One region of the Vibrio sp. R15-SG3-ISO1A genome, then DNA from elsewhere that is predicted to be linked to it. Evidence: predicted binding sites of a transcription regulator. Region 1 holds the regulator's gene; each other region holds the start of a gene.

The links. Region 1 encodes PurR, which represses purine synthesis genes. Its sites were predicted from a motif close to TNANGNAAACGTTTNCNTNA; they were not measured.
Region 2: purE (5-(carboxyamino)imidazole ribonucleotide mutase) is a predicted target of PurR. The motif match lies at 2,103-2,122, and genes of this name have one in related genera.
Region 3: metK (methionine adenosyltransferase) is a predicted target of PurR. The motif match lies at 2,286-2,305, and genes of this name have one in related genera.

The regions. Positions count from the first base shown of each region.
Region 1 is NZ_JCBDGH010000066.1:42,624-46,910, reverse strand. Features, by position in the region: gene AC6R0L_RS10485 (TVP38/TMEM64 family protein) at 1-477, opposite strand, end outside; gene AC6R0L_RS10480 (TfoX/Sxy family DNA transformation protein) at 684-1,277, opposite strand; cyclic di-GMP riboswitch class I at 1,482-1,590, opposite strand; gene purR (HTH-type transcriptional repressor PurR) at 1,766-2,770, opposite strand; gene torD (molecular chaperone TorD) at 3,009-3,716, opposite strand; gene torR (two-component system response regulator TorR) at 3,955-4,287, shown strand, end outside.
Region 2 is NZ_JCBDGH010000063.1:2,741-7,027, forward strand. Features, by position in the region: gene AC6R0L_RS09455 (DUF1488 family protein) at 1-141, opposite strand, end outside; gene aroE (shikimate dehydrogenase) at 145-975, opposite strand; gene hemF (oxygen-dependent coproporphyrinogen oxidase) at 1,066-1,983, opposite strand; gene purE (5-(carboxyamino)imidazole ribonucleotide mutase) at 2,226-2,711, shown strand; gene AC6R0L_RS09475 (5-(carboxyamino)imidazole ribonucleotide synthase) at 2,715-3,848, shown strand; gene AC6R0L_RS09480 (DNA topoisomerase family protein) at 4,006-4,287, opposite strand, start outside.
Region 3 is NZ_JCBDGH010000076.1:7,969-12,255, reverse strand. Features, by position in the region: gene AC6R0L_RS12600 (DUF2189 domain-containing protein) at 1-462, opposite strand, end outside; gene metK (methionine adenosyltransferase) at 948-2,102, opposite strand; gene tkt (transketolase) at 2,460-4,287, shown strand, end outside.

The DNA of each region.
Region 1 (4,287 bases):
GATGGTTATGGGCGTAAGACCCATCAAGAGGTTGATCAAAAAGAATGGGAATACCGGGATAAGGCGCAGTGAGAAGAGATAAAACGCACCATCTTTCTCGACCCCTTGATTAATTGTCGCGAGCTTATCGCCAAACTTGCTTTGTACCCACTCTTTGAGTAGAAAGCGGCTACTTAAAAACGCCAAGGTGGCACCTATAGTACTGGCAAAAGAGACGAGCAATAAACTGGTCCAAAAGCCAAACAGAGCAGCGCCAAGCAAGGTGACGACGGCCGCTCCAGGGATCGAGAAGGCGGTGATAGCGACATAGGCGAAGAAGTAACTGAGCGCGGCGAGGGCAAAGTGGGCGTCAATGATTTCAGCCAGCGCTTGCTGCTGCGCTTTGGCGTTATCAAGTGTCAGGTATTGACCAAAGTTTGCGCCTAAAAACACAATCAGAGCGAGCAAACCAATACCTAAAAGCAGTTTCTTGTTCATATGGATCCCTTTGAAAACATCATCATTGATCATTGTTAGATATGAACCAAAAAGCCAGTAAAAAATTTCGCCCTAAAGGGAAGAATACGTTGAATTCTATGACGAAGGAATGGAAACGCTAGAAAAGCATCGGCTAAAAACGTCTCAAGCCAGCGGTGTTGGGCTGGCTTGAGACGGGGATTGGAATTACTGAACGCTATCGCTGACTAGCTTTGCAGCTGATTCAGGAGCTCGTCGCGTCTTGCTTGAGGGACCACAGACCAGTGCGTGCCTTTAATTGCCCCCTCAAGTGCCCACAGCAGGTCGATACTGACATCGGTAGAGTGCGTGGAACGAATCGCTTTATACGCTTCCACTGCGCCCGTCTGCTCCAAACGGGAGACACTGTCGATACCCGCTTTCTTGAGCATTCGCTCGGTCGCTAGACGCAAGTTCGGCAGATCTTTCAGGCGCGTTGGTTTGGCGTTGGTTTGACGCTGCTTGTCTTTGTTGGCCGCCTCTAGGGCAGTGTTTGCCATCGCAATAGTCTGAGTGACATCCTGATCCCAGTCATGACCGAGGGCGTAGTATTTGGTGACCACAGGGAAACCACGCTTTTTATACACGTATGGCTCGAGTCCCTGAGCATTAAACTGTTGGGCCAACGAGTCGTCGGCGCGTATGTGAAGTTTGTCATTTACCACGAGGGCAAACATGGTGTCATCAGCGAAGATTCCGAATCCACCAAACATTGAGCGAGACTTGATCTTGCCCAATGGTTCAAACAATCGCATTGAGTCTTTTAAAATTGGTTTATCCATGCTGTTATTCTCGGTGTATTACAATACGCCACCAAATTCAGGTCCGAGAGATTAGCAAAAATATGCAGGTTTTGTGTCAGTAGGGTGTCATTCTGGCTCATAAAAGAATAATCCTACTCACGGTGTGAGCGCATAATGCGCGCGCAACGTTTAACTCATTGTATTCTTTGCTTTTGATAAAGAATTACGAAGTGCACATTTGCCATCGGCAACCCCGCTACCAAGCAGTCATCAACGTTGAAATCGTTGAGTGGCTACAACAGGCCGGAAGCTTTGCGTCCCATCCTTTCGAAATGGTTTGCCCTGTTCGTGGCATTCGTCGAACATAATAAGCATAAATAATTTATGGGCTAAACATCACGTTTTGATGGGTTAAATGTGATCTTGGTTCATAAAATAGACGGGTGTTAACGAGAGAATAAAGCCCAGCGGATGAGAAGTATTCTCGCTAGGCTAGTCGATGTGATGTGCTGAACTTGTTCGTTGGTCTATTTCACCGTCGCCACGGTATCGCGCTCGACGATTTCTGGGTGCATTTCAAAAATACGTTTTTCATGCTCTTTGTCTTTAATACGTTCGAGCAAAATCTCAAATGCGTTTTTACCCACACGGCGCTTCGGCTGGTGAACCGTCGTTAGCGGTGGTGAAAAGTACTCGGCTAGCTCAATGTTGTCATAACCAATGACCGACATGTCTTCTGGAATACGAATGCCTTTTTGCTGTAAACGGCTCATCAAACCGAGCGCCATCGTATCGTTGAAACAGAATACTGCGGTTGGCTTTTCGTCCATGGCGACGATTTTGTCCGCGGCAAGCACGGCGGTATCGCACTCAAAGTTACCTTCTAAGATCCAATCTTCGTTGACGCTCAAACCCGACTCGTTCATTGCGCGCTTAAAGCCTTGGATGCGCTCTTGGCAGGCCGCTTTTTCAAAATGCCCACTCAAGCAAGCAATGCGCTTGTGGCCGTGATCAATCAGGTATTTTGTTGCGAGGTAGCCGCCTTCTTCCGAGTTGTCGATGATTTTATCGGCTTGTGAGCTTTCCGGGCCCCAATCCATCACCACCTTAGGGATGTCTTTATGACGGTCAAGCATTTCGCTCAACTCTTCGGTCAAATCTGAACACATCACTAAGATGCCATCGACGCGCTTTTCCGCCAGCATGCGAATGTAGTCACGTTGTTTCTCGTAGATGCCGCCAGTGTTACACAAGATCAAGGTGTAGCCTTGACGGTAGCAGTAGCTCTCAACCCCGTCGATCACTTCCGAGAAGAAAAGGTTGGTCGATTGAGTAACCAGCATGCCTATTGTGCGTGTCGAGTTACATTTCAGGCTGCGTGCAACGGCACTTGGGGCATAGTTCAACTCTTGAACCGCTTCCATCACTTTTTCTTGCGTGGCTTCAGCGACAAAGCGTGTTTTGTTGATCACATGGGATACAGTGGTGGTCGAGACACCCGCTAAGCGAGCGACGTCTTTAATCGTGGCCATATGGTTTTGTCCTGTCGATGACTGCCTACTATTCTATGAAAAGTTAAGTCTATAAAAGTAAAGTCTATACAAAGTTTAGAGTATGTAGACAGAAAGTATCAGAAACACAAAAACCGCCCTCAAAAAGCGGTTTGTATTTATTAGTTTTATCGTTTGCGGACCGGATTGTAGTCCGCAACGTCGATTTGGGCAAATAAAAAACCCGCCTTTGGGATCTCGCCACACCTTTTGTATGGGCTTAATCGCTATCGCCTTGCAGGTAGGCTTTATCCAATTGAATGAACGCGCACAATAGCGACGACAGCGCCGCATAGAAGCCGAATGTGTCGAGGCGCTGGCAGCGCTCGGCAAACCTCTCAATCCAAGGGAGTAGATGCTGCTCAATAAAATCGGCTTGCTCTTGGTAGGCGAGATGCGTGTCGCCTGCCATCTGCTCTGCTGCATGAGCGCCGCGCACAATCAGGTTACCCAAAAAATCCAGCTCTATGGCGAGATGATCAGAAGGCTCATTGAGCCCTGAATGCACAGCGACCCCGTGTTGTTGAAGTAAAGCGTCCATCTGTTTGGCAGGCTCACCATTGAGCAGTCCGGATTCATCTAAGTAGACAGAGGCGTAAGGCAGCGCGCTGTCTCGGTCGGATTTTAAAAACAGGTCGCAATAGTCGGCTGATAGTTCCAACTGAGCATCTGGCCTGTCTTGCAATCGGTTCAATGCATCGATGAGCCTGTCTGCGGCGACGTTAAGCTCAGGGGTTTGTGCAAGTCCCGTCAGAAAGGTACGTGTGTCCACCGAATGATATTGGGCCAGCTCTTGCTCTGAGAGCTCTTTGGCAAACACGCTCGAAAACCACCAGTAGAGCTCAGCGCGTTGCTCATCAAAGGCGCGCTGCTCTTTCGCGGCGGGAGATAAAGGGTCGGAAATCTGGGCGTTAGGTGTCTCTGGCATGATGGGCTCTCAACTGAATCAGATGCCGTTAAGTCTAACGGATAAAAATGAACAGCGGTCAACCTGATTATGAGAAGAAATGGTCAAATATGGCAATTTGTGAACAGGGCGGCAAAGCTTGCTTTGCATCAATGAATCGCCAACTTTTCGCTTCACAAAGAGGACAAAGATGGAGTTGTGACTAATTATGAATAGAATAAAGCCATTGAATCAGTGTGTGAATAAGTGAGTAGAGCCGATGAGCTACCACATTTTGGTTGTTGAAGATGATGAAGTGACTCGCCGTAAATTGGCGGGCTACTTTCAAACCGAAGGGTATCAGGTGAGCCAAGCTGAGAATGGCGCGCAGATGCGCGATGTACTCAGCAGCAGTCGGGTCGATTTGGTGATGCTGGATATTAATCTGCCCAGCGAAGATGGCTTGATGCTGACGCGTGAACTACGCAGTCAATCGGACATCGGTATTATCTTGGTGACCGGGCGTACCGACAGCATTGATAAGATTGTTGGTTTAGAAATGGGCGCGGACGATTATGTCACCAAGCCATTTGAGCTTAGGGAACTGCTCGTC
Region 2 (4,287 bases), on a different contig from region 1:
GCTTTGCTGCGCATACGACTCCAGTACCGCTTGGCTCACCACACACTCAATCAAGGCACCCGCTTGCTGAGCAGGGAAGCAAACCGCAGCGCGCTCTTCATCCCAATGCTGTCGATCGGGAAACAAAATCGATTGATTCATCTTTTACCCTTGTAAATTTTTACGCAGCTCGCGTAGCACCTGCTTAGTGCCTGGGCGTAAACCTCGCCACAGCATAAAGCTTTCCGCCGCTTGGCCAACCAACATCCCTAAGCCATCATAGCTGACGGGCGCACCCGATTGTTCCGCCCAGGCATTAAAAGGCGTTTTACCTGCGCGGTAGACCATGTCATACACCACTTGGCAACCTTGAAAAATGCTCGGTGATACCGCTGGCAACTCACCACTCAATCCCGACGACGTAGAGTTAATAATGACATCAAAGCCAGTCTCAACCTCTTCCAGTGAGACGGCTTGCACCACACCAAACTCAGCGAAAAGCTCTGCCAACTGTGATGCTTTGGCTTTCGTGCGATTGGCGATCACTATTGAGTGCGGGTGCTGGTCGAGCAGCGGCTTGATCACGCCGCGCGCCGCGCCGCCTGCGCCAAGCAATAGTATTCTCGCCCCTTTCAGTACCACTTGCTGGGCAAGCAAATCTTGCACTAATCCTTCACCATCGGTGTTGTCACCAATGATGTCTCCATCATCTAACTTTTTTAAGGTATTAACGGCACCGGCCAATTGCGCTCGCTCAGTCAGGCGGGTCGCAAACTGAAACGCCTCTTCTTTAAACGGTGCGGTGATGTTGCACCCCTTACCACCTGCAGCAAAGAACTCCGCTACCGCCGTTTTGAATGTGCCGATCTCAGGCTGCTGCGTTTGATAGGTTAACGCTTGGTTGGTCTGGCGAGCAAATAAGGTATGGATAAAAGGCGATTTACTTTGGCTAATGGGATTGCCAAACACCACATAGCGGTCAAGAGGTTGTGTCATGTCCTTACCTACACAAAAATAAACGGGTCAACGGTCATTGACCCTATCACTATCCCGGCCAGGATCAAGCGCTATGCCGAGATAAACATGTTACCAATCACGCGGTTTGAGGAAATCGCGATACAAAACCGCTTCAGGGCTGTCTGGCTCAATCTGATAATTGTACTCCCAGCGAGCCAGTGGCGGCATCGACATCAAAATCGACTCGGTTCGGCCACCACTTTGCAAACCAAACAAGGTTCCTCGGTCATAGACGAGATTAAACTCCACATAGCGACCACGACGATAAAGCTGAAATTGACGCTCTCGGTCAGTGTAGGGCGTCTCTTTGCGGCGCTCAACAATCGGCAAATACGCCTGGGTATACCCTTCACCGACCGCTTTGATGTAATCAAAACACTTATCAAATGGCCACTCGTTGAGATCATCAAAAAATAGCCCACCGACGCCACGCGTTTCATCACGGTGCGGCAGGTAGAAGTAATCATCACACCATTTTTTGTGCTTGGCATACACATCATGACCAAAAGGTTCACACACCTCTTTCGCACTGCCATGCCAGAACTGAGCATCTTCTTCAAATGGGTAGAAGGGGGTCAAATCGAACCCGCCGCCAAACCACCATATCGGCGCCTCGCCCTCTTTTTCGGCAATAAAAAAGCGCACGTTGGCATGGGAGGTGGGCACATAAGGGTTATTCGGATGCATCACCAATGACACGCCCATGGCTTCAAAGCGTCGCCCGGCTAACTCTGGGCGATGGGCAGTCGCCGAAGCGGGCATCGCTTTGCCAGAGACATGAGAGAAGTTGACGCCGCCTTGCTCAAACACCGCGCCCGCTTTCATCACTCGGGTGCGACCACCGCCACCGAGCCGCTCTCCGGGTTCACGCTGCCACGCATCCTCAACAAACAGCGCTTGGCCGTCGGCCTGCTCAAGCTGCTGACAAATGGTATCTTGCAGTGCCAACAAAAACTGCTTCACCGCCTGCTTATCGATTTCTGACATTTTACTTCCTTGCAGGGTAGGCCCTGTTTCACCACGCAGTCACTGGCTGCGTCTTCTTGGGATGAGACTCAGTGTACAAAGAATCTGCGTCGAAGACTAATCACTGCGCGGTTCAAAGTGCGCGCAAACGTTTGCTTGCTAGGGAAAACGCCGTATAATGCGCACAAATTGGCGATGTGGTTGTACTGGGTTTACGACACATCCTGTTTTTCATTCCACACAAAAGGTTGAAGGAGTTTGAGATGAAAGTCGGTATCATCATGGGTTCAAAATCAGATTGGCCAACAATGAAGCTCGCCGCGGAAATGCTGGATAGATTTGGTGTTGAATACGAAACTAAAGTCGTCTCTGCGCACCGCACTCCTCAATTATTGGCAGACTACGCCAACAGCGCGAAAGAGCGCGGTCTGAAAGTGATCATTGCTGGCGCTGGCGGCGCTGCGCACCTGCCGGGCATGGCTGCGGCGTTCACAAGCTTACCTGTCTTGGGTGTTCCTGTTCAATCACGTGCCCTAAAAGGGATGGATTCGCTGCTTTCTATCGTGCAAATGCCAAAAGGCATCGCGGTCGGTACACTGGCGATCGGCGAAGCGGGCGCAGCGAATGCGGGTATTTTAGCCGCGCAAATCATCGGTACCCACGATGAGTCCGTGATGGAGAAGGTCGAAGCGTTTCGCCAAGAGCAAACTGAGACCGTCCTTGCCAACCCAAACCCAGCCGAGGACTAAATCATGCATGTGTTGGTGTTAGGTGCAGGCCAATTAGCACGAATGATGTCTCTTGCGGGCGCACCACTGAACATTGAGATCTCGGCGTACGATGTCGGCAGTGAAAACATTGTCCACCCTCTCACCCAACATGTGGTGGGCCACGGTCTTCGCAATGCCATTGAGCGTGCCGATGTGATCACAGCTGAGTTTGAACATATCCCACACGATATTTTGACCCTCTGCGAGCAAAGCGGGAAGTTTTACCCGTCAGCAGAAGCGATCAAAACCGGTGGCGATCGCCGTATTGAGAAGGCGCTATTAGACAAAGCGGGCGTTCGCAACGCCAACTACCATGTCATTGAGAGCCGGGAAGATTTTGATCGCGCGATCGAAAAAGTCGGCATTCCTATGGTGCTGAAAAGTGCCCTAGGTGGCTACGATGGTAAAGGCCAATGGCGATTGAAAGACGCCGCTCAAGCGGACAGCATTTGGCAAGAGATGGCACAATGCATCCAAGCCAGTGAGACACAAGCGATTGTGGCGGAAGAGTTTGTCCCGTTTGGCCGAGAAGTTTCCTTGGTGGGCGCACGAGCCAAAGACGGCTCAGTCGCTGTTTACCCTCTGGCTGAGAACGTCCACACCCAAGGGGTGCTAAGCCTATCGACCGCCATTTCTGCCCCGAAGCTGCAAGACCAAGCGCAGGCGATGTTTAGCGCTGTAGCCGAGAGTCTCAACTACGTGGGCGTGCTTGCCCTTGAGTTTTTCGATGTCGATGGCACCCTGCTCGTGAATGAGATTGCACCGCGCGTGCACAACTCCGGTCACTGGACGCAGCAAGGCGCAGAGACCTGTCAGTTTGAAAACCACCTAAGAGCTGTGTGTGGCTTACCACTTGGCAGCACCAAACTGGTTCGTGAAACGGCGATGATCAACATCCTTGGCGAAGACACACTGCCACAAGCGTTGCTGGCCATTGAAGGGTGCCATATCCATTGGTACGGCAAAGAGAAGCGTGCAGGACGCAAGATGGGTCACATCAATGTCTGCGGCGACTACAGTGGTGAGCTACAACGCAAGTTGTGTGAACTGGCCACCCTGCTCGACAGTGATGCCTTCCCTGCGGTGCATGAATTTGCACAAAACTTCGAATCGTAATCGGATCAAATGAGTGTCGGCTCTACGAACACTGGATTGAAAAAGGCGCTCATGGCGCCTTTTTTTGTCTTTGATGACCTTGTATTTGCGGAAACGCTCGGCCGCTCCGATATCGCCTTAAATCACTATATAGCCTTAAATAAGAGCTCGCCGAAGATTAAGACTGAATGGCCTGACAACGGCGAACCGCACACTGCAACTGTTGGCCTTTCGCGCTGTGCTTTTCCACCAGCAGTGGAAAGCCACACACTTGGCACTCACCACTGACGGGCGGCTGATTGACGGCAAACTTGCATTTCGGGTAGCGGTCACATGCATAAAACAGCTTACCATAGCGAGATTTACGCTCGGTCAGCTGACCTTGATGGCACTCAGGGCAGGCGATGGCGACGTTGTCCTCACTCGGCTCTGCGGGGGCATCGATCGACTCAATGTGGTG
Region 3 (4,287 bases), on a different contig from region 1:
GTAAAGTGCATGCAGCAGCGCCGCGATACGCATCCAAAAAATCATACACACCGCAAGCAGCACGGCAAACGCCCATTGTGAGGTGGAGTTGCGCCCGATGGCTTTCATCGAGTGAAGCAAACTGGGTTTATGTCCGCGCTCTCGCTCCCAGCTTGCGTCATACAAACCGAGCGCTAAAAAAGGCCCAATGAGCATATAGACGACCAGACTGGGCATCACCACAAGGTGTGTGCCTTGCCACTGGACGAGGAGAACAATGCCGATGGCCGCCGCCATAAAGCACAAGCCGTAGAAAGCGCTAATCAGCGGCATGCGAACAAAGTCGTGCAAGCCGAGCGCGAGCCAATGAAATGGGGCAGAGATACTGACCTGATTACACGGTATGGTGCGCGCGTATTCGTGGTCGCTGACTTCCTTATGTTTTTGCTCTTTGAAGTCATGTGGGTTAACCGTACGAGGCATAACTCCTCCTTGATCAATCTCGATTCTCATCCTCTTCTTTGCCTTTTGGGTGGTGGCCGAGAAAAGGGGTTGTTACGTGTTTGTAAACACAAGACGTTCGTAAACGCAAGACGTTCGTAAACACGAGAGAGTACTGACCCGATTCGCTGATGTGCTCCTAGACGCTGACGTTAAAGGGTGTGAACTCTCAGTTTCATGTTGATGCCGTGAGCTGAACACCAGCTTTGCGCGTGTTACTCGGCGCAGAGGGGATGGCAGTCACGTCGGTTTTTATACGTAAAGACGTCATCCTTAGATGCGTTCATTTAACATATTGTTAACTATTGACCTCAATAGCGTAAATTACAACCTGGACGGTTAAATTTTGTTCAATAACAGGTGGAGATGCGAGGTCGGGGTGAGCAAAGCGAGCGAGGAGGCCAGATAGCAGGCAAAAGAAAGGGCTTTTGGCGAACCAAAAGCCCTGAAATAGTGTGGCTCAGTGATTACTTGAGACCTGCGAAGTCACGCAATTCTGCGGCTTTATCCGTCTCTTCCCAAGGGAACTCTTCACGACCGAAGTGGCCGTAAGCGGCGGTCTTCTTGTAGATTGGCTGAAGTAGGTTCAGCATCTCTTGCAGGCCGTATGGACGTAGATCGAAGAACTGACGTACCGCCTCAATGATGATGTCGTGCGAGACTTTCTCAGTACCGAACGTTTCCACCATGATAGACGTTGGATCCGCAACACCGATTGCGTAAGACAATTGGATTTCACAGCGATCTGCCATACCCGCCGCGACGATGTTTTTCGCCACGTAGCGTGCTGCGTAAGCGGCACTACGGTCTACTTTCGATGGATCTTTACCAGAGAATGCACCACCACCGTGACGCGCTGCGCCGCCGTAGGTATCAACGATGATCTTACGACCAGTCAAACCACAGTCGCCCATTGGGCCACCGATAACAAAACGACCGGTTGGGTTGATGAAGAAGTTAGTGTCTTTGTTGAGCCACTCAGCCGGTAGAACTGGCTTGATGATCTCTTCCATTACCGCTTCGCGCAGATCCGGCGTTGAGATAGAGTCACAGTGCTGAGTTGACAGTACGACCGCATCGATACCAACGATCTTACCTTCGTTGTACTGGAACGTAACCTGAGATTTTGCATCTGGACGCAACCATGGCAGCGTGCCGTTCTTACGCACTTCCGCTTGCTTTTGCACTAGGCGGTGTGAGTAAGTGATAGGCGCAGGCATGAGGACTTCAGTCTCGTTACATGCGTAACCAAACATGATGCCTTGGTCACCGGCACCTTGCTCTTTTGGATCCGCTTTGTCGACACCTTGGTTGATGTCTGGAGACTGTTTACCGATGGTGTTTAGCACTGCACACGAATCCGCGTCAAAGCCCATGTCAGAGTGAACGTAGCCAATTTCACGTACGGTTTGGCGCGTTAACTCTTCGATGTCTACCCATGCAGAAGTGGTGATTTCACCGCCGACCATGACCATACCGGTCTTGACGTAGGTTTCACACGCTACGCGAGCTTTTGGATCTTGCTCGAGGATCGCATCGAGAACCGCATCTGAGATTTGGTCTGCAATTTTATCTGGATGGCCTTCTGATACGGATTCAGAAGTAAACAGGTGCTTAGCCATGAGAGCTCCATTTAATCTGTTGGATGGGCGTCATTGCTCGCCCAGCACAAAAATAATGTTAAATTATGTAGGTGTATTTACATCTAGACGTCTATTCTAGTTTTGCGTGCTCGAATTACAAGTTATTTTTGTGATTTAAGTAGAGTAAAAACGCGTATTTTTCTCAATCCGCCGCGTGAGGTAAAGAGCAATCGTTTGCATCAAACAGTAACGAAAACGGCGGTCTTCGAGAAATTTGCAATAAATATCGTAGATCTGGCGTTGATTAGACAGTAATCGATTGCACCCGCGCAGATGCTCTGCGAGAATTATCGCCCACCTTAGTTATCAATTCGCTTAATGCATTCAGGAGCAGACATGTCTTCTCGTAAACACTTGGCCAATGCAATTCGTGCACTTAGCATGGATGGTGTTCAACAAGCTAATTCCGGTCACCCAGGCGCACCGATGGGGATGGCGGATATCGCCGAAGTTCTTTGGCGTTCACACTTAAACCACAACCCAGCGAACCCAGAATGGGCAAACCGCGACCGTTTCGTGCTATCAAACGGCCACGGCTCAATGCTGATTTACTCTTTGCTGCACCTAAGTGGTTACGAGCTGTCTATTGACGATCTGAAAAACTTCCGTCAGCTTCATTCAAAAACGCCGGGCCACCCAGAATATGGTTATGCTCCGGGCGTAGAAACCACCACTGGTCCTCTTGGTCAGGGCATCACTAACGCAGTGGGCATGGCGCTGGCAGAGAAAGCATTAGCGGCGCAGTTCAATAAAGAAGGCCATGACATCATCGACCACTTCACCTACGTATTCATGGGTGATGGCTGTTTGATGGAAGGGATCTCTCACGAAGCGTGTTCACTAGCGGGCACTCTGGGCCTTGGCAAGCTGATCGCTTTTTGGGATGACAACGGAATCTCGATTGATGGTGAAGTTGAAGGTTGGTTCTCTGACGATACACCAAAACGCTTTGAAGCATACGGTTGGCACGTTATTCCAGCTGTCGATGGCCATGATGCTGAGGCGATCAACGCCGCCATCACTGCCGCGAAAGCGGACCCTCGCCCTACTCTAATTTGTACTAAGACCATCATTGGTTTTGGTTCACCAAACAAAGCGGGCTCTCACGATTGTCACGGCGCGCCACTAGGTGCAGACGAAATCAAAGCTGCGCGTGAGTTCTTAGGTTGGGAGCACCCAGCGTTTGAGATTCCAGCAGACGTATATGAGCAGTGGGATGCGAAATCCGCAGGCGCAGCATCTGAAGCGGCGTGGAACGCTCAGTTTGAGGCTTACGCAGCAGCGTACCCATCTGAAGCGGCAGAGCTAAAACGTCGTCTCAACGGTGAGCTTCCTGCGCAATGGGAAGAGAAAGCGAATCAAATCATTGCTGATCTGCAAGCCAACCCAGCGAACATTGCCTCGCGCAAAGCGTCTCAAAATGCGCTTGAAGCGTTCGGTAAAATGCTGCCTGAGTTTATGGGCGGTTCGGCGGACCTTGCGCCATCCAACTTGACCATGTGGTCGGGCTCAAAATCACTGGAAGCAGACGATTTCTCAGGTAACTACATTCACTACGGTGTGCGTGAGTTCGGTATGACGGCCATCATGAATGGTATTGCGCTGCATGGCGGTTTTGTCCCTTACGGTGCGACCTTCTTGATGTTTATGGAGTACGCTCGTAACGCGATGCGTATGGCCGCGCTGATGAAAATTCAGAACATCCAAGTGTACACGCATGACTCGATTGGTCTGGGTGAAGATGGCCCAACGCACCAACCCGTTGAGCAAATGGCGTCACTTCGCCTAACGCCAAACATGAGCACATGGCGTCCATGTGACCAAGTGGAATCCGCTGTCGCTTGGAAATTGGCGATTGAGCGTAAAGATGGCCCAACGTCTCTGATTTTCTCTCGTCAAAACCTCGCGCAGCAAGCGCGTGACGCTGAGCAAGTGGCTAATATCGCTAAGGGTGGTTACATCCTAAAAGATTGCGCGGGCAAGCCAGAGCTTATCCTTATCGCCACCGGTTCTGAAGTGGAACTGGCTGTTGAAGCGGCAGCGCAGCTTACTGCTGAACGCAAGCAAGTACGCGTGGTGGCGATGCCATCGACGGATGCGTTCGATAAGCAAGATGCAGCATACCGTGAATCCGTACTGCCAGCTGACGTAACAGCACGTATCG